2 regions of the Brevibacillus sp. NPDC003359 genome follow, and region 2 is predicted to be linked to the other one. Evidence: riboswitches for the same ligand, from Rfam matches in the RefSeq annotation. Region 2 holds a riboswitch; the other holds the start of a gene.
What was found. A riboswitch is a leader RNA that binds a small molecule or an ion and turns the genes downstream of it on or off. The one in region 2 is predicted to bind magnesium.
Positions count from the first base shown of each region.

Region 1: another riboswitch for magnesium. It lies ahead of ACFYU8_RS24370 (magnesium transporter CorA family protein); the one in region 2 lies ahead of ACFYU8_RS05645 (magnesium transporter CorA family protein).

Region 1 covers NZ_JBIAOR010000013.1:81,919-93,587, forward strand. Annotated here, with positions in the region: gene ACFYU8_RS24330 (iron-containing alcohol dehydrogenase) at 1-1,118, opposite strand, end outside; gene purC (phosphoribosylaminoimidazolesuccinocarboxamide synthase) at 1,406-2,125, shown strand; gene purS (phosphoribosylformylglycinamidine synthase subunit PurS) at 2,118-2,366, shown strand; gene purQ (phosphoribosylformylglycinamidine synthase subunit PurQ) at 2,371-3,063, shown strand; gene purL (phosphoribosylformylglycinamidine synthase subunit PurL) at 3,044-5,287, shown strand; gene purF (amidophosphoribosyltransferase) at 5,272-6,690, shown strand; gene purM (phosphoribosylformylglycinamidine cyclo-ligase) at 6,748-7,788, shown strand; gene purN (phosphoribosylglycinamide formyltransferase) at 7,782-8,390, shown strand; gene ACFYU8_RS24370 (magnesium transporter CorA family protein) at 8,451-9,386, opposite strand; M-box (ykoK) riboswitch at 9,661-9,831, opposite strand; gene ACFYU8_RS24375 (EAL domain-containing protein) at 9,951-11,669, opposite strand, start outside.
Region 2 covers NZ_JBIAOR010000001.1:1,278,866-1,290,534, forward strand. Annotated here, with positions in the region: gene ACFYU8_RS05620 (MFS transporter) at 1-1,155, opposite strand, end outside; gene ACFYU8_RS05625 (MOSC domain-containing protein) at 1,219-1,866, opposite strand; gene ACFYU8_RS05630 (FadR/GntR family transcriptional regulator) at 1,928-2,608, opposite strand; partial or broken gene ACFYU8_RS05635 (Tn3 family transposase) at 2,661-3,086, shown strand; partial or broken gene ACFYU8_RS05640 (SOS response-associated peptidase family protein) at 3,341-3,424, opposite strand; M-box (ykoK) riboswitch at 3,684-3,851, shown strand; gene ACFYU8_RS05645 (magnesium transporter CorA family protein) at 4,236-5,171, shown strand; gene ACFYU8_RS05650 (SOS response-associated peptidase family protein) at 5,864-6,127, opposite strand; gene ACFYU8_RS05655 (GNAT family N-acetyltransferase) at 6,191-7,081, opposite strand; gene ACFYU8_RS05660 (CD3324 family protein) at 7,780-8,043, shown strand; gene ACFYU8_RS05665 (FusB/FusC family EF-G-binding protein) at 8,201-8,839, shown strand; partial or broken gene ACFYU8_RS05670 (SRPBCC domain-containing protein) at 8,899-9,060, opposite strand; gene ACFYU8_RS05675 (SDR family NAD(P)-dependent oxidoreductase) at 9,136-10,101, opposite strand; gene ACFYU8_RS05680 (TetR/AcrR family transcriptional regulator) at 10,212-10,718, opposite strand; gene ACFYU8_RS05685 (hypothetical protein) at 10,844-11,155, shown strand.

The sequences.
Region 1 (11,669 bases), on a different contig from region 2:
CCGATGCGAACCGCTTCTTCTGCCATTTGCGCGAGTGATTGTTTGGTCACGCCGAAGTCAGAGAGTCGTTCCGTAATTCCCATGCGCTCATACCAGCGGCGCACGGCTTCAATCGTTGCTCGTGCTGCTTCCGCTTCGTTCTCCACGGTAACGCCAAAGCAATGACGTCCCATACGGGCTAGTCTCTCGGGCCGGTCTTGCAAAATCACCTGTTCAAAATAAGGCAAGGACAGGATCGCCAGTCCACGACCGTGAGACATATCATAGATCCCGCTCAGCGGATGCTCGACTCCGTGAAGAGGCATTCCAGCACCACGACCGCCAGCAGCGAATGGACTGATGCCCAGCGTGCTCGTCCATAGCAGGGTGGAACGCGCTTCTGCGTTGTCTGGTTGTTGGATCGCTGTGATGGAGTGCTCGACGACGAGGCGCATGAGTGTTTCAGAAATACCATCCTGAACGTGTGTTCCTTCCGCGCTGATCAAATAGTTTTCAAACAGATGCGAAAAGATATCGGCGCAAGATTCCGCTGTGACGCGAGCCGGAACGGTAAAGGTGATAGACGGGTCAAGAATGGCAATCTTCGGGTAAAGTGCCGGGCCGTTTATGGAAGATTTTTCATGGGTGTCCCAATGAGTCAGGACGCTGATATGGTTTGCTTCCGAACCTGTAGCGGCTACTGTCGGGACGGTTATGATGGGCAGCGCTTCCTGAACGGGTACCAGCAATTGACCAGAGCCGCTCGGATTTCCCCGCATGTAATCGTAAATCGGGCGTCCGGAAACGGCTGCTGCCGCAATCGCTTTGGAGGCATCCATCACGGAACCCCCACCGATAGCCAGGATGAAGTCGCACTGATGCTCACGAGCGAGAGCTGCTCCGGCATCAACCGTTGCCGTACGTGGATTCGGTTCGATTTTGTCAAAAACAATAAACGCCACTTGAGCTTTCTGCAACAAAGCCTTGGCGCGGTCCAAAAGACCTGTGCGTTTGGCTGCATTGCCGCCGGTGACGAGCAATGCTTTTTTGCCCATAGATTGTGCTTCTTGGCCCAAACGCTCCAGTTCGCCCATGCCAAAGTAAATTTTGGTAGGAAAAGACACTTCAAATGGAAACATCTGAAATTCCTTCTTTCACGTATTGGTTGTACCACTGACAATTTTATCATAAACAAAAGAAAAGAACCTGCCCGGAGGGAGGTCCTTTTCCTAAAGCCAGTATGGAGAACATGTAAACGAATGTTAACATCTATCGTCCGGGAAATATGCAGTAATTCCCGAACGTTTGTCGAAGTCTATTCCATCATTTTTCGTTGATAAATGCGTATGATTGTGTTTTAATGTAGTTGAAACGTTCGTGAATTAACCGAAACTCAACCTTTTTGACTGGGAAGGTGACTCCTACGGTGGAAAAACAGGAACAACTCTACGAAGGTAAGGCAAAGCGCATTTATCGAACATCTTTGCCTGATCAGTATTGGGTAGAGTACAAAGACGACGCAACAGCATTCAATGGAGAGAAACGGGCGCAAATCACTGGAAAAGGTGAGCTGAACAACCGGATTACCGCAATCTTTTTCACCATGCTGAAGGAGCGGGGCATCGACAACCATTTTGTCCGTCTGCTGTCCGCCACAGAGCAAGTTGTTCGCAAAGTGGAGATTATCCCTTTGGAGGTAGTCGTTCGCAATATCGCAGCAGGTTCATTGGCCAAGCGTCTTGGCATGGAAGAAGGAACTGTGCTTCCGCAGCCCGTTGTCGAGTTTTACTACAAGGATGACGCACTGGGAGATCCATTGGTAAATGCCTCCCATATCAAAATGTTGGGAATTGCGAGCGAGAGTGACCAAGCGGCATTGGAGCGCATGGGTCTGGCTGTAAACGAGGTCCTCGTGCCTTACCTGCGCGAGCGCAACATTACCTTGGTCGATTTCAAACTGGAATTCGGAAAAACAGCGGACGGGGAGATTCTCCTCGCCGATGAAATATCCCCGGATACATGCCGTTTCTGGGATTCAGTAACGAATGAAAAGCTCGACAAAGACCGCTTCCGCCGTGATTTGGGCAATGTGGAGGAAGCTTACAAAGAAATGCTTACGAGACTAGGAGGAGACGTACATGTTTAAAGCTGTTGTTTATGTAACATTGCGCGAGAGTGTTTTGGACCCGCAAGGACACGCTGTAAAAGGTGCTCTGCACACTTTGGGTTTTGATGAAGTAAACAATGCGCGTATCGGGAAGTACTTGGAGCTGGAATTGAACACTTCTGACCGTGCGCAAGCAGAAGAACGTGTACGTGAAATGTGCGAAAAGCTGCTAGCCAATACGGTGGTAGAAGACTACCGCTTTGATATCGTGGAGGGCTAAGGATATGCGAGTAGCCGTTATCGTCTTTCCAGGCTCGAACGCCGACATTGATTTGTTTAACGCAGTTGAAGACGTAATGGGAGTGCCAGTGGATTACGTATGGCATTCCGATACGGATCTTTCCAAATATGATGCAATTCTTTTGCCAGGCGGATTCTCGTATGGAGATTATCTGCGCTGTGGTGCGGTCGCTCGTTTTTCACCCGTCATGGAGCAAGTGGTGAAGGCGGCAGAAGAAGGCAAGCTGATCATGGGAATCTGTAATGGCTTCCAGATCTTGACCGAAGTTGGACTGTTGCCAGGAGCTCTCTTGCGTAACCGTTCCCTGAAATTCCGTTGCAAGCTGTCCGAATTGCGTGTGGAAAACAACGATACCTCCTTTACCCGTGATTTCGCGGCTGGGGAAGTGATCCAAATTCCGATCGCGCACGGCGAAGGAAACTACTACTGTGATGAAGAAACGCTGGCGAAGCTGAGAGCGAACAATCAGATCGTTTTCCGCTATCATGGCGAGAATCCGAATGGTTCACTGGAAGACATCGCGGGCATTTGCAACGAACGTGGAAACGTACTTGGCATGATGCCTCACCCAGAGCGTGCCGTCCACTCTTGGATGACTTCCGATGATGGACGCCGCATGTTTACCTCGATCCTGAAGACTTGGAGGGAACAGAACAGTGTCACAACTCACGCATAAAGAACCGACAGCCGAACAAATTGCCGATCAAAAACTATACAAAGAAATCGGTCTGACTGACGAAGAATATCAGCGTGTCGTCGAAATTCTCGGCCGCAAGCCGAACTGGACGGAGACAGGTCTGTACAGTGTCATGTGGTCGGAGCACTGCTCCTACAAAAACTCCAAGCCTGTCCTGCGTCGTTTCCCGACAAAAGGACCTCGCGTTTTGCAAGGACCAGGGGAAGGTGCGGGTATTGTCGACATCGGGGACAATCAGGCGGTCGTTTTCAAAATCGAAAGCCATAACCATCCATCTGCAATTGAGCCGTACCAAGGGGCTGCGACTGGCGTGGGCGGTATCATCCGTGACGTATTCTCGATGGGCGCGCGTCCGATTGCGCTGCTCAACTCGCTTCGATTCGGGGAGCTCAAGTCTCCACGTGTCAAATACTTGTTTGAAAACGTCGTTTCAGGTATTGCAGGCTACGGGAACTGCATCGGGATTCCGACTGTGGGTGGCGAAGTGAATTTCGACCCTACGTACGAAGGCAATCCGCTTGTAAACGCCATGTGCGTCGGCTTGATCGACCACGAGAAGATTCAAAAAGGGGTAGCGTCCGGTATCGGCAACCCTGTTATCTACGTTGGCGCAAGCACGGGGCGCGACGGTATTCACGGGGCGACCTTCGCATCCGAGGAGCTCACGGAAGAGTCAGAGAAAAAACGTCCGGCGGTACAAGTCGGAGATCCATTCATGGAAAAGCTCTTGTTGGAAGCGTGCCTGGAGCTGATCGACACGGGTATCGTCGTCGGGATTCAGGACATGGGAGCGGCTGGCTTGACCAGCTCTAGCTCTGAGATGGCGTCCAAGGCAGGCAACGGAATCGAGATGAATCTGAACCTAGTGCCACAACGTGAAGCTGGCATGTCTGCATATGAGATGATGCTGTCTGAATCGCAGGAGCGCATGCTCGTCGTCGTGGAAAAAGGCAAAGAGGCAGAAGCGATTGCGATATTTGATAAATGGGGCTTGGCATCCGCTGTAGTGGGTAAAGTAACGGAAGACAGCAAGCTACGCCTGTTGCACCAAGGTGAGGTAGTAGCAGAGGTACCAGTAGACAGCTTGGCAGACGACGCACCTGTGTACCATCGTCCATCTGCGGTGCCTGCTTACTACGAAGCAAACGCGAATGTAGATGTGTTGGCAGCCATCCATGAACCGAAAGATCTGAATGTAACGCTGAAAAGCTTGCTGGCTCAGCCAACGGTGGCGAATAAAGCGTGGGTATACGAGCAATACGATCACATCGTGCGTGCAAACACAGCTGTAAAGCCTGGTTCTGACGCTGCTGTTGTCATGGTGCGCGGTACTCGCAAGGCTCTTGCGATGAGTACGGATTGCAACGGTCGCTATGTGTACCTCGATCCAAAAGTGGGCGGTGCCATTGCAGTTGCAGAATCCGCACGCAACGTCGTCTGCTCTGGTGCAGAGCCGCTGGCGATTACGGACTGCTTGAACTTCGGAAGTCCGGAAAAGCCTGAGGTGTTCTGGCAATTTGAAAAATCGTGCGAGGGCATGAGCGAAGCGTGTGTAGCACTCGATGCTCCGGTCATCGGCGGAAACGTATCCTTTTACAATGAACGCAGCGGTGACGCGATCTACCCAACCCCAACAGTGGGAATGGTGGGCTTGATCACCGATGTTGACCATATTACGACTCAGGATTTCAAAAACGAAGGCGACGCGATCATCCTGTTGGGCGAGACCTTCGCTGAGCTTGGCGGCAGTGAGTATCAAAAGATGGCTACGGGCAGCATTTCCGGACGTCCTCCACAAATCGATCTGACCAAGGAAGCGGCTGTGCAAAAGCTGGTTCTCACAGCGATTCGCCAAGGTCTGGTGAACTCCGCACACGATCTGTCCGAAGGCGGTCTGGGTGTTGCGCTGGCTGAATCTTGCTTCGGCAAAGGCTTCGGTGCGCAGGTGGCTCTTGCGTCCGAGCTGCGTAAAGACGCGCTCTTGTTCAGTGAATCTCAATCTCGCATCTTGCTCAGTGCTTCCCCAGAGCAAGCGGCGGCGATTCTCGCATTGGCAGGTGAACATGGCGTACCTGCCGGGAACATCGGTACGGTCGGCGGCGATCGTCTGGTAGTAAACGTGAACGGTACAGAAGCGATCAACGCTTCGACTCAAGAGGTGAAAGCAGCCTGGAAGGATGCGATTCCATGTTTGATCGGGTAATCTGGGACAAATTGAATGAAGAATGCGGCGTCTTTGGCATCTACAACCACAAAGAAGCATCCCAATTGACCTATCTGGGTCTGCATGCCCTTCAACATCGCGGTCAGGAGAGCGCAGGCATCTGCGCCTCCGACGGCGAGAAATGGTATAAGCACCGCGGGATGGGTCTCGTGTCAGAGGCTTTTGGCAAGGGCGATCTGGAGAAGTTCAGCGGTCATATCGCGATCGGCCACACCCGTTATACGACTGCTGGCTCGAGCAAGATTGAAAATGCCCAGCCGCTCTTTTTCCGCTATGCACAAGGCAGCATGGCTGTTGCCCACAACGGAAATCTCGTGAACGCAGCCGTGCTCCGTAAAGAGCTCGAAGCAAAGGGCTCCATTTTTCAGACGACCAGCGACACTGAGGTGATCGCACATCTGATCGCCCGCTCTGAGTGCAAGGATTTGCCGGGAGCGGTAAAGGACGCCCTGCAATACATCAAGGGAGCGTATGCGCTTCTCGTCATGAACGAGCATCAACTCGTGATCGCCCTCGATCCGAATGGCTTGCGTCCGCTGTCATTGGGACGTCTCGGCGACGCGATCACTGTCGCTTCCGAGACCTGCGCATTTGATATTATCGGCGCGCAGTATTGGCGTGACGTACAGCCGGGTGAGTTGATTGTCATCGATCGCGATGGCATTACCGAAAGCAAGTTTACGGAAGCGACACAACGTTCGATTTGTACGTTTGAATACATTTATTTTGCCCGACCGGACAGCGACATCGATGGAATCAACGTCCACATGGCACGCAAACGTCTGGGCAAGCAGCTGGCATTGGAATCTGCGATTGATGCTGATGTAGTCACAGGTGTACCGGATTCCAGTATCTCTGCTGCTATCGGATTTGCAGAAGCGACAGGAATTCCTTATGAAATCGGCTTGATCAAAAACCGCTATGTCGGACGCACCTTCATTCAGCCGAGTCAGGAGCTGCGTGAGCGCGCTGTCTATCTCAAGCTGTCTGCGGTTCGCAAGGTAGTGGAAGGCAAGCGCGTCGTCATGATTGACGACTCCATTGTTCGCGGTACGACGAGTAATCGGATCGTCCGCATGCTGCGTGAGGCTGGCGCGAAAGAAGTGCATGTGCGTATCAGCTCTCCGCCCGTTATGAATTCTTGCTTTTACGGCATCGACACTTCGTCTCGCGAGGAGTTGATTGCCTCGACCAAATCCGTAGAGGAAATTCGTCAAATCATTGAGGCTGATTCGCTGTCATTCTTGTCTGTGGAAGGAATGATCGATGCAATCGGCCGCATGGATTCGGCTCCTAATAGAGGACATTGCCTCGCATGCTTTAACGGAGAGTATCCGACAGAGATTGAGTTCGAAGAAGCGCTACCTGCGCTCAAATGCTAACAGTGCTACTTATGAACCACCGCTAAAACCAAGCAACCTCTTGTAGGGGGAGAAACGATGAGTGAAGCATATAAACAAGCTGGCGTAGACATTGATGCGGGCAACGAAGCCGTCGAACGCATGAAAAAGCATGTGAAGCGGACGTTCCGCCCGGAAGTAATGACTGATTTGGGCGGGTTCGGAGCGCTGTTTCGCCTGGATACAAAAAAATACGAGAAACCCATTCTCGTTTCCGGCACAGATGGGGTAGGAACTAAGCTGAAGCTGGCGTTTGCCATGGACAAACACGATACAATCGGCATCGATGCTGTCGCCATGTGCGTCAATGACGTTGTGGTTCAAGGGGCAGAGCCGCTCTTTTTCCTCGATTATCTGGCAGTTGACAAGGTCATTCCGGAAAAAATCGAAGCGATTGTCAAAGGGATCGCAGAAGGCTGCTCGCAGTCGGGCTGCTCGCTGATTGGCGGGGAGACTGCCGAGATGCCTGGCATGTACGCAGAAGGTGAATACGACATCGCAGGCTTTACCGTAGGTGTCGTGGACGAGAGCAAAATGATTACGGGAGCGTCCGTGGCAGCAGGCGATGTACTGATCGGCCTGGCTGCAAGCGGCGTGCACAGCAACGGTTTCTCGCTCGTTCGCAAGGTGCTTTTGGCAGACAAAGGCATGTCCCTGCATGATCATGTAGACGTTTTGGGCAAAAAGCTCGGCGAAGAGCTGCTGACCCCAACCCGCATTTACGTGAAGCAAGTGTTATCCGTTCTGGAATCACATGAAGTGAAGGCTCTGGCACACATCACTGGCGGCGGCTTTACTGAAAACATTCCGCGCGTGCTTCCAGAAGGAATGCAGGCTATGATCAACGTAGGTTCCTGGCCGGTGCTGCCGATCTTTGAGCTGGTACAAGAAGCTGGTAACATCTCTTACCCGGATATGTACAAAACGTTCAACATGGGTATTGGCATGATGCTAGTTGTGAAGCCGGAAGACGCAGTGAGTGTGATGGAAAAGCTGCAAGAGCTGGGAGAACAGGCGTATTTGATCGGACATATTCAAGCGGGAGAGCGCAAAGTCGTATACAACGGGGTGGAATGGTGAGAAAGCTGGCCATTTTCGCCTCAGGCAGCGGCTCCAACTTTGAAGCGATCGTGCAGGCTGTACAGGACGGCAGGCTCGCAGGTGTAGAAGTTGCCTTGCTCGTGTGCGACAAGCCCGGTGCCAAGGTTTTGGAACGTGCAGAGCGTTTAGGGATCGATTCCTTTGTTTTTCAACCAAAGGAGTATGCAGACAAGGCTGCTTTTGAACAGGAAATCGTGGCCCAGCTCCAAAAACGCGATATATCGCTGGTTGTGCTGGCAGGCTACATGCGGTTGGTCGGTGAGACACTTTTATCTAGCTATGAAGGAAAAATCATCAATCTGCATCCGTCGCTTTTGCCCGCGTTTCCAGGAAAAGACGCCATAGGTCAAGCACTCGCTTACGGGGTAAAGATGACGGGGGTAACGGTACATCTGGTTGATGCTGGTCTGGATACAGGGCCGATCATTGCCCAAATTCCCGTAGCGGTGCAAGAAGCAGATACGGCTGAAACTTTGGCGGCTCGTATCCATGCCGTGGAGCATGAGCTTTTGGTGAAGGTCATTGGCTATTTAGCAGAAGAGAGAGTGAAGCTGGAAGGAAGGCTTGTCCAGCTGACATAAATCGAGACTTCAAAAAGAAACCGACATCCTTTTACGATGTCGGTTTTTTGGTCATTCGTTTTAGAAATACTTCTTTCTCCAAAATAGGAGGGCTGTTACGGACGTAATGGTGGTGGACATAATCATAATGATCGTGAATGCGTGTGGATGATCCTGAAAAGGAAGCGCGACGTTCATCCCGTAAAAGGTGCCGATCACCATAGGTAACGTGATGACAATGGTAATGGCGGTCAACAGCTTCACTACGCGATTCAGATTGTTGGAGATGACAGATCCGAAGCCATTCATGATGTTCCCTAAAATGGCGGTATAGATCTCCGTCATTTTGATGGCCTGCTTGGTTTCGATTTTTACTTCTTCCAGTAGTGCCTTATCTTCTTCGTACATTTTCAAATAACTTCCACTCCGAAGCAGGGAGATCAACAGACTATTTGTTTCCAGGGACGTCGAAAAATAAACGAGGCCTTTCTGCAATTCAAGCAAGGTAAGCAGTTCATTGTTTTTCGTCGATTGTCGCAACGATTTTTCCAGCGTTTCTGTCTGCTTGTTGATTTTTTTCAAGTAATGCAAATAATCATGCGACGTATTCGATAAAATTTGCAGGACGAACCGGTTTCGCATGTGCGTGTGAAAGTTTTTCACTTTCCCTTTGATGAACTCATTCATGACAGATGTTTCTACCAGGCAAACGGTTAAGATATAATCTTCCATCACCATGATTCCCAGCGGAACCGTCGTATAGTTGTCCTTCGTCCCTTCCTTCGTGGAGACCGGGATGTCTACGTAGAGCATCACACGGTTTCCGTCCTTGTCGATCCGCCCTATTTCTTCGTCATCAAGGGCATCCTGCAAAAAATGAAGGTCAATCGACAACTCCCTGACGACTTGTTGCTTTTCTTGTTCAGAAGGATCGGTCAGATGGATCCAGCAGCCTTTTTCAAATTGATGCAGTTCTTCTATTTTTCCCATGGCATTCGTTTTGTAAATGTTCAACATGGTTTTCTCATCCTTTCGCAAATAAGGATCGGAGGTATACGACCATGTTGCGCAAGCATGCCTACATGAAGATACTATAAAAGGGAGAATGTCAAATAAGGTATGGGGAACATGCCGCAGCGCCACAAGGCCGGAAAATTCTCCGTACACAATCTTGATTGCAGTTATTCATTCCGCAACTTGGACTACTGTCCATTAAAACGTTCCCCCCTTTCAAAATAAAAACCCTCTAGCAGGAATCTAGAGGGTTAGAAAAGTGCACAAAATAACACCACTTTTTCTTCCCCTACCAGAGCTTTGGCACTATACAACGTAAAGGAAACATTCCTTAGCCACCTTAAGAAAAGCCTTAGTTCGGCAGTTCCTGTTCTACCCATTGGCATCTTTCGATATTTCCGGGCAGTGGCCTATGTTTGTATAGGAGCCTCACCTAACGAGGATGACTGATTGACTTTGTCATCGTATTCCTGTCACCAGTATTTGTCAATCATGTTTTCTCGTCCTACATGCATGTTATTCATGTCCTTCGATACGGTGTCGGCTTCTAACTATTGCCGACTCACCCTATTTTGCTGCGTTGTTTGCCAACAACGATTCACATTCTGCTGCCGGAATGGGTTTGCTGAAAAAATAGCCTTGAAAAGTGCTGCAGCCAAGCGTGCGTAAAAATTCCAGCTGCGCTTCTGTCTCCACGCCCTCAGCTACGAGAGAAAGGCTCAAGCTATGCGCCATAGCAGCAATCGCGGACACGATGGATGTATTCAATGTGTGGGTGGACATGTTACGCATAAAAGACTGATCTATTTTCAAAGAGTTGATGGGGAGCGACTGCAAGCAGCTTAAGGAGCTATAACCAGTCCCAAAATCATCGATGGAAATATGAATCCCCATATCTTGAAGTATCTGAAGACGCGGAATGACTGTATCGAGTCGATGCATGGCAATGCTCTCGGTAATTTCAAGCTCAAGGTAAGCAGGGGCGAGCCCTGTCTTTTGCAACGTTTGCTGGACCATTGTCACCAGATGCTTGTCTTGCAACTGGCGCATGGACAAGTTTACGGCGAGACGTACAGGTGGCAAGCCTTGCTGCTGCCACTCCATGCATTGTTGGCAGGCTTTTTCGAGTACCCATTGGCCAATGGGGATGATCAAGCCCGTCTCCTCGGCTAAGGGAATGAAATCAAGCGGGGACACGATTCCGTATTCAGGATGCTGCCAACGAATCAAGGCTTCCAGCCCGACAATCTTTTCATGATCGTACTGCGGCTGGTAATGCAGCTGAAACTCGTTGTTATCCAATGCTGTTCGAAGTCCGGCTTCTAGCATCATTTTTTTGGCGAGAGCGATATTCATTTCGGGGCAAAAAAACTGAAAGTTGTTTCTACCGTGTTCCTTGGCTTGGTACATCGCTGTATCTGCATTTTTTATCAAGGTCTCAGCGTCGGTCCCATCTTGAGGGAAGAGACTGATACCTATACTGGTAGTGACCACGAAGCTTTGGTTGCCCAAAAAGATCGGAGAGATGAGCTTTTGCATGAGTTTTTCAGCAAAATGCATCGCTTCATCGTGAGCCATTCCTGGAAGAATGATCGTAAATTCGTCCCCACCTAAACGGCAAATGGTATCATGAGGACCGACGCTGTCCCGCAAACGGTTGGCAATTTGCGAAAGCAAACTATCCCCGGTGGAATGGCCGAGTGTATCGTTAATGTATTTGAAGCGATCCAAGTCCAGAAACAGGATCGCCAGCGGTTGTGCATGGTGAGAGGCATGGACGAGCGAATCTTCCAGCTTGCTTTGGAATAAGGAGCGATTGGGCAACCCTGTCAGCGTATCATGATAGGCAAGGTAGTGAATCACTCTCTCGGTTTCTTTGCGCTTGGTAATGTCTTTGGCAATGACAAAATAGCCGACGTTGGTCTCGTTTACGACGATAGGGACGACGGTGGCGTTGAGCTCAATTCGCGCTCCATTTTTATGGAACACAAAAAGATCGTAATTATCGGATACGCCTTTTTGTGCATGACGTGACAGCGAGAGGACGCGCTTGACGCCTTCTCTGTCCATCAACTGTTGAAAGGACTGGTTGCGAAGATCGATCAGGCTGTAGCCTGTAATGACTTCAAACGCCGGATTCAGATTCAAGAACTTGCCTGCCAGATCAAGCCAGCACACGATGTCCGGGTTGTGCTCAAACAGTGATTTGTAGCGCTGCTCGCTAACCTCCAGCCGTTGCTCAGCCCATTTGCGCTCCGTAATATCGTGTGTAACGATCAGGGCACC
Region 2 (11,669 bases):
TTTTCTCTGATTCATTACTAAAGTTAAAATGAACAAAATCACGCTTAAAAATAATATCATGAGAAACACCTGTTGATAACTTCGAGAAAAGTCACGTATAATACCTGCTAAAACAGGAATAAGTCCACCAATCATATATCCCCCTGACTGCATCATGGCAGTCCATGCACTTGCATCTTCCGGTGTATTTGTTTCATCCAACGGTAACATGAGAGCCAACGGAAATAATCCACCAAGCCCAATTCCAAGTAAAATAGAAGGAATCCATGCTGTAGTCAATGGATATATCATGAGTGACAAACCTATTACCACAAAACACACACTACCTAATAACCAAAATGTTCGATTTTTATAAAAATCCGCTAAAGTTGGAATGACAAAGCTACATACCATTTGAACAAATGTAAAGACGGTAACCAGAGTTCCAGCTTGCTGACTATTTAACCCTACACTTTGAGTTGCTGGAGCAAGCCAAGTGGTAATACAATAAAAAATACCTGATTGTAGTCCAAAAAAGATTGTAAACAACCATACCTTCTTATTTTTTAATGGTAATATATTGTTTTGTTTATTATGTGTTTTTGTAGTTTTATCTAGTCTCATAACGGGATACCAGAAGAGAAGAGCAACAATGGTAAACACACTCCAAAATGCAAGTGCCATATTCCAAGAGTCTTTCAATACATGTTGTAAAGGGATAGTCATCCCTGCGCTTAAGGAAGCACCTGTTCCCATTCCAACTGAATATACTCCTATCATTAAACCAATCTTAGTAGGAAACTTCTCCTTAATAAATCCAGATAGCAATGGACCAGCAACCGCAATACCAATACCAATAAATAGAGAGCTAATAAGCAATGTGAGAACTGAATAAGTAAAAGCTCTCATACATGTTGCAACTCCAATTAAAATCAGACAAGCTAAAATTGCCTTTTCTGTTCCATACTTCTTGTTCACCTTACCTGTAAGTAATGCAAACACACCCATACATAATACGGGAATAGATGTCAGAAAACTAACGGAAAAGTTGCTCATGTTTAAGTCCTGACGAATTGTCTCTAATAAAGGTGAGATTGATGTGATTCCTATACGTAAATTAATAGAAACAAAAAATAATGCCAATATATAGATATAGGTTCGTTTTCTATTTTTCAAATTATATATCTCCTCTCTCAAAACATCAATATTGAGTATATCATCTGATGTTTCAAGGTGTAATTATTTATTTAATCGTTTCAATAGTAACTCTCTTAAACTGTCCGATAGTGCATCCACCTCAATAATTCTTTCTAGTGCTTCTTTATTGTATTTATTGTGGAATTTAACATGATTGACTTGTGAAATCGATACCCTTTTAGGATGCGATGCAACAAGTTGTAAACAATCACTTGCCGACACACTACCTTCTTGTAGCACTCGACATAGGAAACCGGTATATCCTGTTTGTTGCATTTCAAACGCTAGATTAGGAACGTCGTATTTTTTAGCAAGCTTATAACATGGATTCCTTGGCTCGGAAACCTGTATGACTGCTTCTCCGAAAGCGAAGATATCCCCAATATGAACCTTTTCTTCAGTCAAACCGTATACCGTGATATTTTCTCCAAAGAGTGAATCATCTATCATGTTATGGATTATATTGCTCCAATAGGCGTAACGATTATAAGAATACACACACAAAGCTTTATCTTTTCCGCCATGTTCTTTATAGGCTTGTTCATCTCCAATTAAACCTATTTTCGTTAAAAAAATCCTTCCTTGGACAGGACGCTTTCTTATCGCTGTTGAAATAACAGTTTTTCCATAGCTTAGATTTTCAACTTTGCCAATATTGATGGACTTTACTTGAAAAATAGTTTCTGACATTTTCTATCTCCCTTCATAATTCATAATATCATCTGATGTTTTTAGTCGTTATTAAAGGAGCTTATTTCAGCTCCAAATTTTGAATAGCGTATGTTTGTGCTTCTTCTGCATTTTGATTTAAAATAGCCTGGAACAATTTTTCGTGAATAACAGAGTTGTCTTGATAGTTATTTGTATTTAATATCAATTGGGTTAGGATGTGACGAAGAACGGGTACAAATGATTGATACAAATCCAACAGAACTTGGTTCTTACTCGCTTTTGCAATAGATAGATGAAATTGAATATCTGCATCTATATATTCTAAATAATTTCCCTCGTGAAGAGCGTTCTTCCTCTTATTTAAATATCCTTTTAGGAGTAAAAGGTCATCCTCATCGCGGCGTTTTGCAGCCAGCATAGCTACTTCTTTATCTAACATATTTCTTGCTTCATACACATGGTCTATATTGGCATCTTGTAACCGTTTTTCAAATGAATCTTGTACCATACTTAGTGATACAATACGAGTACCGTTTCCTTGCCGAACCTCTAGTATGCCGGCATGTACTAAGATTTTTATACTTTCTCGTAGCGTCGAACGTCCTACGCCTAGCTCTTCCATTAATTGTGGCTCTGTAGGAAGTCGATCGCCTACTGCGTACTCACCAGAAAAAATTTTTTCTTGTAGACGTTCTAAGACCTCATCCACTAACTTCCTATGAGAAACTTTCGAAAAAGACTTTTTTGAGTTTGTATTCATCTGCTCATCTCCTGTTTTATTCGTTTTTATGATAACCAATTTAAGTTACTTTGACAATGTCATAAAGGCATTAAGAGAAATGGGTAGAATTGAAAAAACTATCTTTATTCTAGATTATCTTTCAGATAAAACGTTACGTAGAAAAGTTCAACGAGGATTAAACAAAGGGGAAGCAATGAATTCACTAGCAAGAGCAATATTTTTTGGGAAACACGGAGAATTCCGTGAACGTGCTCTCCAAGACCAATTGCAACGAGCAAGTGCATTAAGTATTCTCATTAATGCCATCATTATATGGAACACCGTATATTTAAGTAAAGCTGTAGAAATGTTAAGAAGTACGCATGGGTTTAACGAAGAACTATTAAAACATATCTCACCACTAGGATGGGAGCATATCAACTTTTTAGGTGAGTACCGATTTAATATGAAAGATACAACAACGTTAGAATGTCTTCGTCCTTTACAACAAGTTTAAAAATAAGAGTCGGATTTTTTCTTAGAGTAGAAAATCCGGCTCATTTTATGTCGAAATTTGCTTAGAGTATATTTTCGTTAAAATGTGGGTGGGACCCCTAGATTAAAAAGAATTCATTACCGAAAACGAACGTTTTTGGGGCTTTGTGAAGAGCTGAATAACCACTTCTATAGACACGACGTTTACAGGTAATTTTGTTATACATTTTGTTTTTAGCCAAGATAAGAAAAGGTTATTGCAATTCTGTTAGACATTTAATAAAAAAAGCTGTCAGCAGGAAGGATGCATCGCTTTCGGGTGAAAAGCTGTTTGAATGCAGGCTTTTCATTTAATGTCTCGCAACGCGCTTTTAACCTATATACTCAAAATCACGTTCAATACTTTAAAATGAAGGAATAAAGATATAGAATGGTAGTTCGTATATGAGGAAATAAATTAACAGAACGATGGATTATGTACAATAAGTCAAAAAGCTTAAGTAAAAAATGAAATGTCTCAAAAAGAAAATGTACTTTTTGACATGGCCACGAAACAAAGAGGGCTAGAAATTAGTTGTTGACAAACTTTAATGACAGGGATACTATGACAAAGTCAATAATAAGTCCTCGTTAGGTGAGGCTCCTATACAAACATAGGCCATTGCCCGGAAATATCGAAAGATGCCAATGGGTAGAACAGGAACTGCCGGACTAAGGCTTTTCTTAAGATGGCTAAGGATTTTTCCTTTACGTTGTATAGTGCCAAAGCTCTGCTAGGGGGAGATAAAGTGGTGTTGTTTCGTGCGCTTATCTAACCCTCTATGTACTCGGAGGGTTTTTTATATTTTGAAAGGGGGGAACATTTTTATGGATAGTAGTCCAAGTAGTCCAAGTAGTCGAATGTATAACGATATATATCCTGTTCAGAGAACTAATCGGCCTTGCGACGCTCCTACATGTTTCCCATACCTTATTATCATTCGTCTTTTTTCTTAGGACGACTGTATGTAAGTATGCTTATTTGACATGCTCGCGTAACACGGTCGTTTCCGATTCCTCGGCTCTCTCTGATTACAGGGAGAGCTTTTTTGTTGGTTCTTCGAGGGTAAGGAAAATATTTTATGCGGAAATCTATACCGCCGATTCGTTACATGCGAAAGGATGAATAAACATGTTGAGAATTTATAAAACTGATGTTACCGGAAAAATAAAAGAACTCGATCAATTTGAAAAAGGGTGCTGGATACATCTTACCAATCCCGCTGAACAAGAAAAGCAAAAATTGGTCAGCGATTTGAATATTGACCTTGACTTTCTGCAGGATGCCCTTGATGACGAAGAAATTGGGCGTATCGACAAAGACGGAAATCGAGTTATACTCTTTGTGGAAATACCCGTTTCCACAAAAGAAGGTATGAAGGATATCTATACTACTGTTCCGCTGGGTATCATGGTTATGGAGGATTATTTCTTAACCGTTTGCCTAGAAGAAACGGCAGTCATGAATGAGTTAGTCCAAGGTAAGATGAAAAATTTTCATACTCATATGAGATCGCGTTTTGTTCTGCAAATTCTATCTAGTACCTCTCTTTATTATTTGCAGTACTTGAAAAGAATCAACAAGCAAATGGAAACCCTTGAAAAATCCTTGCGGCAATCAATGAAAAACAATGAACTGCTTACCTTGCTTGAATTGCAGAAAAGCCTTGTCTATTTTTCGACGTCCTTAGAGACGAACAGTCTACTGATTTCACGGCTTTGGAGCGGTAGTTATCTGAAAATGTACGATGATGATAAGGAACTGCTTGAAGAGGTAAGAATCGAAACCAAACAAGCTATCAAAATGACGGAAATATATACCGCAATTTTAGGAAGCATTATGAACGGTTTCGGCTCCATCATTTCCAACAATCTGAATCAAGTAGTTAAGTTGCTTACCTCGATCACCATCGTCATCACATTACCTATGGTGATCGGTACCTATTACGGTATGAACGTCGAGCTTCCTTTGCAGGATCACCCGCAGGCATTCAATATCATTATGATAACCTCTGCAACAATTACGACAGTCACAGCACTCCTGTTCTGGAGAAAGAAGTACTTTTAATTTCTAAGCAGAATTTTAATTAAACGGAGGGAGGAGCGACAGTTAAATGATAAGAAAAGAAGGATGGTACTATCTTTTAATGTTGCTTGTTCTGATCACAGGTTTAGGAAGTTCATGGTACTTATATACCCTGGGGATGGTGTCGTAACGTTAAATCGTTACACATCATCAGAATCTGAGTCATTACGCTCATGGGTTCGATAGTTTAGGCTGCCGAAAGGCAGCCTATTTCTTTCTTGGAGATCAATCTTTGCAGCAACTTTGAAGTCTCGTTGTTCCATCTAAGAAATTTTACACGTCGACCATTGCTACCCTTGCAAAACGCATTCGCTTCCCTTAAAAGTCCCCTGGAGTACCAGTCTCCGAGTGTCAGTCCAATATCTTCGGACACACGTCCTCCCGACTCAAATAGGTACGTATTGGCACTACTCTGACTTGTCGCGGCATGTGCCTCTTTTGCAAATACGGTCAAAGGTAAATGTATTTTATTGTTGCGATCAAAAACAATAACCGGGAAACCGTGCAAAGTATCTGACGGCCTCCTGACAACCCTGTACGGCTTACTCAGCAAATACCATTCTTCCTTTACGCAAGATATCCTTCAATGGAGAATAAAAAAACTACCAGTTTATAGAAACTGGTAGTGCATCATTTACATATTGAAAAAACCATTGTCAGCTGGTTTCAAAGTATTAGGCAATTAGAGTTGCATTGATCATTCTGTAGCTGCTCTTCTCATCGGCAGCCCACGATGGCACTAACCCCCATCTCAACTGACCCATACGTCGCTTACCGCGATCAGCAATAATCGCTGGAATGAACTGACCCGGTGCAATATTGTACCGTAGCTTTGCATTAAATGGAATGACTTCGATTTGGAACCGTTCCTTCCATTTTTCCAAGTTCGTTACGAGAGTAAAACGGCCGCACATGCTTTTCCCCTCACATCCTTCCATACTGGACGTCTGCTTTTTTCTCTTCTATTTTACTGTTTCACCCTGCGTGTCATTTCAAACCTTTTATGCGTGTGAAGTAAGTGGAAAACGAAAATGTTCTCTCTCCATTTTTAACGAAGGACGAACAAATAAGACATCCTCTGTCGTGGTCATCAATGCAGACTGGATTTTTTCACTCTCACTATCCGGCATAAAATGAAAATGAATGATCGTTGTCTCAGCCGATATCAAGTGAGAAGTGACCGCTTCTATATCAACTGCTTTTTTACTTACGAGATCAAATACATGCAGCTGGTCATCTTCTTGTTCAAATAGGACAATCACATCCTCCTCTTCGACATAATAGATCGCATCCCGAAAAACGAGAAGAAAGTAAAACATCAACAGATGCTCGCTATCCTTGACGCCAAATCTCGATGAAACGGGGATTCGTTCGGCAGCAAATTCCTTCATGACGATAAAATCAGCCTCGTTATCAACATCCAGCTTGCGCAAGGCCGATTTTTGTCCTACTTGCTTTTTCAAATCGGATGCCAATATGTGAAAGCTACTTTCCTGTACTCTCTCAAATCCGAATTTCGGATAAAAATCGAGGACAGTTTCGTTGGCAAACAAATAAATAAAATCGTATTCCATCTCACATGTCTGGAGGATATGGTTCATCAATTTCGCTGCCAATCCTTGATTGCGATAATCCGGATGCGTCATGACCGTTCCGATCTGAAGTGCCTTATAGTCCTTACCGTTGGATGTCACGACCATCTTACTTGCAGAAGCGTTGGCAATGACCTGATCCCGATCCATATAGGAATAGCAGACATAGTTATCATTCCAAAAGCCCTTGTTATACCATTCTTTAAAATCGAGCTGAAAGACCTGCGTGGCGAGGTCATTAAAGCTTTCCCTGTATTTTTCGATCTGCTTGTAGTCGCTAATCAATTGATAGTCACCCATGTGAAAACCTCCCATTTGATTGTTTGTACATTTGGTAATCATCCATTTCTTTTCAGCAATCCCTTCCTTCAAATAAAAAAGACCACAAGAAGAATTCTCTTCTCATGGTCAAATTTATCGTTGTAATGAAGATACCTATCCCGAACAGAATAGATATCGTGCACAAACGTGAAATTTGTTTTGATGAGATATAATGCCTTCTAATCGCTTTTGAAAAAAGGTACAAAAAAATAAACCAAGGGCACGCCCTTCATTTGACCTTTTCCCATATAAAATTCATTAGAATTTTACTTAGCGATTGTCAGTTTCATCATACTCAGTCAAAACCTCTTTTCACGTTAGATATCTTTACTATATTTGAACTTCCATAGTTTGTAAATGTGCAATTCATTTCTTTTCGTTGTGTAAGTATCGTTATACAAAAAAGCCATTTTCTTATATAATTACAAATACTCCCTTCGCATACAGGAAGGGAACACCGTTTTCAAAATGGACCTCGAGGGGGGTGTACCAATGGCGAATGCTCTCAATTTGCCACATACCGCAGCGGCTCATGCAAAGCCTAGAAATAGTAAGGCGATACTTTGCATGAGGTGGTCTCTCGTTTAATCGATTCATCGCCTTCATTTGCGTATCTCATTTCCTATTTCTTGGCTTTGCCCCTTATTTGCCTATCTATAAATAAGGAGCGAGCAGAAATGAAATGTGTGAAAGCAAATTTAATCCTTCCTGAAACGTTACTGGCAGAAATTCAAAAGTACGTGCAAGGAGAAACCATTTATATCCCAAAGACAAAAGTAACACACCAAAAATGGGGGACACGCACAGGCGGAAGAAAACTCCTGGATGAGCGAAATACGGCTATTAAAAGCAGCTTTCGGGCCGGAACGTCTATTTCCCAGTTAGCGGAGGAATACTTTTTGTCTACAGAGACGATTAAAAAAATCGTATATACCAAATAGACGTTAATAAAGCACTGACGACCTTTTCATTCAGGTTGTCAGTGCTTTTTTATGGCGAGTATTTTTGCTAAATGTCTTACCCCTTTCTCCCCGCTTGTAAACACACTAAAGTAAAGAAGAACCCACCTAACAAGACAGAAACAGGAGGAACCGAAAGATGGAACCTTTTATCCATACGCATCAATTTCACTTCATAAAATCACGCGTTCAAGCGATCATGAACGCCTATGCCACCAGTACAGATGCCAACGTCATTCGTGCTCGCAAAGAAATCGCCCATGAAGAAATCTTTCAGTTGTTCCCGAACATAACGGAGGAACAAAAAGAGATTTTGCATCCGATTGACTCGATTAAAGAAAAAGCAGAAGGAAAGCAGTTTTTGCATCAACTTTCACCGTTTGTGATTCCATTTCCTGAACTCGCAGAGTCGTCCATTAAGAAGCTCTTTCCAAAAGTAAAGAAGCTGAAAGTCTCAAATTTAGCTGAGATCAATTTTTCAGAAATCTCATATGTAAGCTGGCTAGACACTGCGACGGAAAAGAAATACATTGTTGCCTACCACGAAGGAAAACTGATTGGCATTCACGGACAGTTTACAAACGTAAACAAAAAAGGCGTCTGTGCGATCTGTAATCGCCTTGAGGAACTCGGCATGTTCGTCCTTGAAGCCAAAGTATCTGGGGATGGAACGTATTTGAAAAAAGGAAACTACATTTGCCAAGACAGTGTGACGTGCAATCAAAATATCATTGCGTTAGATAAGCTAAACGATTTTATTGCACTGATGGTGAAATAAATCTGTTGACCAAAATGAAAACGGCCGCCGGGTCTCCATGCCAGGGGGCCTTTCATGCTTTACTTGATCGCGTTCAGACTCTCTTCCAAACGATCCCACGTTTGGGTGATACCCTCTAGCATGCCCATGTCCACAACTGTCTTAAGTGCTTATGCGGACACATATTCACTACGGCTAACCAGCTTCGTCTTGCCGCCCAAATCGATGAATTCCATCGTGACCTATGAGGTACGCTCTTTCAAAAACGCAGCGACAAGACAATCGTTAGTGATTGATCAATAACTAGTGGCTATTATTTATTTCATTGAAGTACGATTCTGCAAATGCTGGATCGTTGCCGTTATCCCCTCCTCGAACTTCGTCGCTGGGATTGGTCCAATTAGTCGTTTATATTTTTCTCCGCTTAAGATCAACGGTTTTTCGGTTAAGTACAGCATCTCAACAACCTCCTTCATCACTGGGACGAGCATGCCCAACAAAGACAAACCAATTTTCCCAAGAGGAATGACAGGTTTCACAGTGCCACTAGCTTTTTGGGCGATTCGGACGATGTCTCGACCGGAAATGATGCCTCCACCTGGAATGTGCCAGTTTTGTCCATAAGCAAACTCCCGGCTGGCCAACTCTACAATCATCTTCGCCGCATCCGGCAAATAAACAAACTCGCGAGGAACATGCATATTTCCAATGAAAAACCCCGGTTTTCCATCCGCAATTGCCTCAAGTGTGGAACCCAAATACGATGCTTGATTAGCAGTAGGTCCGTAATAATCCGGTAATCTGACAATCATCGTTCGCACATGATCCCAGCGGCTGCTAAACAGCATCTGTTCAAATTCAAACCTGATTTTTCCTTTCTTCGTATGCGGTTGCTTTGTGTGCTCCTCCGGTACTGGATCCATTTGCTTTCTCCCGTACGGATAAATGCCGTCTACCGCAACAACCTTCAAACCTCTCTTGTTGGCGGCTTCCATGATGGCTTCGCCAAGAGGGATCAGCTTATTTACCATCTCGTGATACGGGACGTTTGCACAATGGAATAGTACATCCGCTCCTTCCGATGCAGCTACAATGTCTTGAGATCGGAATGCATCCCCGACGGCCAGTGACAAATGTGCGGGATTCCCCAATTGTGAGGCCATTTGTTCTAGCTTTTGTCGAGAACGCCCAAAAGCAATCGTTTCAATTCCTCGCTTGATAAGCTCCTCCAAAATTACCGCACCCGTTCCGCCTGTTGCCCCGACTACAATTGCTTTTTTCATTCGTATCATCTCCACTTGTTTGATTTGTGATTGATCAATCACTAACTAATTTGAACTATAACGCCTTAGTTAGTGATTAGTCAATAACTAATTGTCAAAATTTTTCTCCACTACACCTCCATCAATTCTGGCATGTCCAAAGCCACTGAAATGTTACACAGCATTCCTCTTGCCAGGAAAACAAGCGTTCTCTCTTCGGAACTCGCGATGCCCGCTTCACGAAAAGCTGTTAGGACGATTTGACGAACCTCCCGAAATCCTTTGCGCATTTCCTCTCGAATCGCAGGCTCTTGTATCGTCTGAGACTGCATTTGAAGAAGCATCTCATTTTGATGGGAAGCCAAAATTCTTTCATATGCCTTGATTAAATCCTTTTCCAATTGCTCTTTTGATGCGGACTCCACAACGAGACGGAAAGAGTCAATAATCCGCTCCCACGAAGCCTCCAAGGCTGCCTGTAACAGAGCTTCCTTCGATGCAAAAAACTTGAAAATATACGGCTGTGAGATCTTCGCTCGCTCTGCAACCTGCGCAGTTGTTGCCCGGAAATATCCGATTTCAGCAAAGACTTCAATGGCAGCTGAAATGATTTCCGTTTTACGATTGACCGACGTCATTGCAAGATCGCCTCCCTTTTTTAGTGATTAATCAATAATACCTGATTATACGTCAGTTTGTGATCGGTTTCAAATGACATATATCACTTCCATACAGGCATCACGCTCAAGAAAGGTTGTTGCAAATGTTTAAGAAAGCCTTGATCATGCTGGCTGTAAGCTCTGTTGTCACGGTACCAAGTTTAGCTACAACCGCCCAAGGAGCAACGCGCCCTTTACAAGAGAAACCGACCAGCTTCGCAGCAAACATTACCCAGAATGACTGGAAAGGGAAAGAAACTAATTCAAAATCAACTGGGACTAAGCACGTAACTACTAAAATCAAAAATGCTGCATTTGGTGAGCAAATTTGGGTAATGCTAGGCTCCCCTATTCCTCCTGGCTGGATCATGGTTCAATCAACAGGAACAAGAAACCTAATCAGGTATATTGGCTAAATAAAACAAGTAGAATAACGTTTTCAAAACAACAAGCTGACGTTGAAACCCCATCGACTTCAGCTTGTTTCCTTTACTTGGTTCATTGGCTATGATTTCAAATGATGTTCCCATCCGTTTATGGTTACAAAATATTGTTATAGCAATCCTAGGAGAATTTATATCTTGTTTTATCCTTTTCCATCTAGGATAGAGACTAGGATCGTGCGTTGGAGAATACGTTCACATTTACTCCTCCCTGTTTATCACAATTAGCAGTTTGTAAAACTACCATACATACTTTTTATATCACCGAAATTATTTTCTGAATTTTTAGTAACTAATATATCAATTTTCATTCGGATGTGTTACTATATTACTGGAAGTTATATTTTTCCATTTTAGGAGGTGAATAGCAATGTTTAAGAAACTACTTCAAAAACTGGGTGCTAACTCATACCGTGCATGTCCACCGGAGTGCATACCAGCAGGAAAATACTGTATGTGTCCGGCGTAATGCTAGATAGTACTTAAA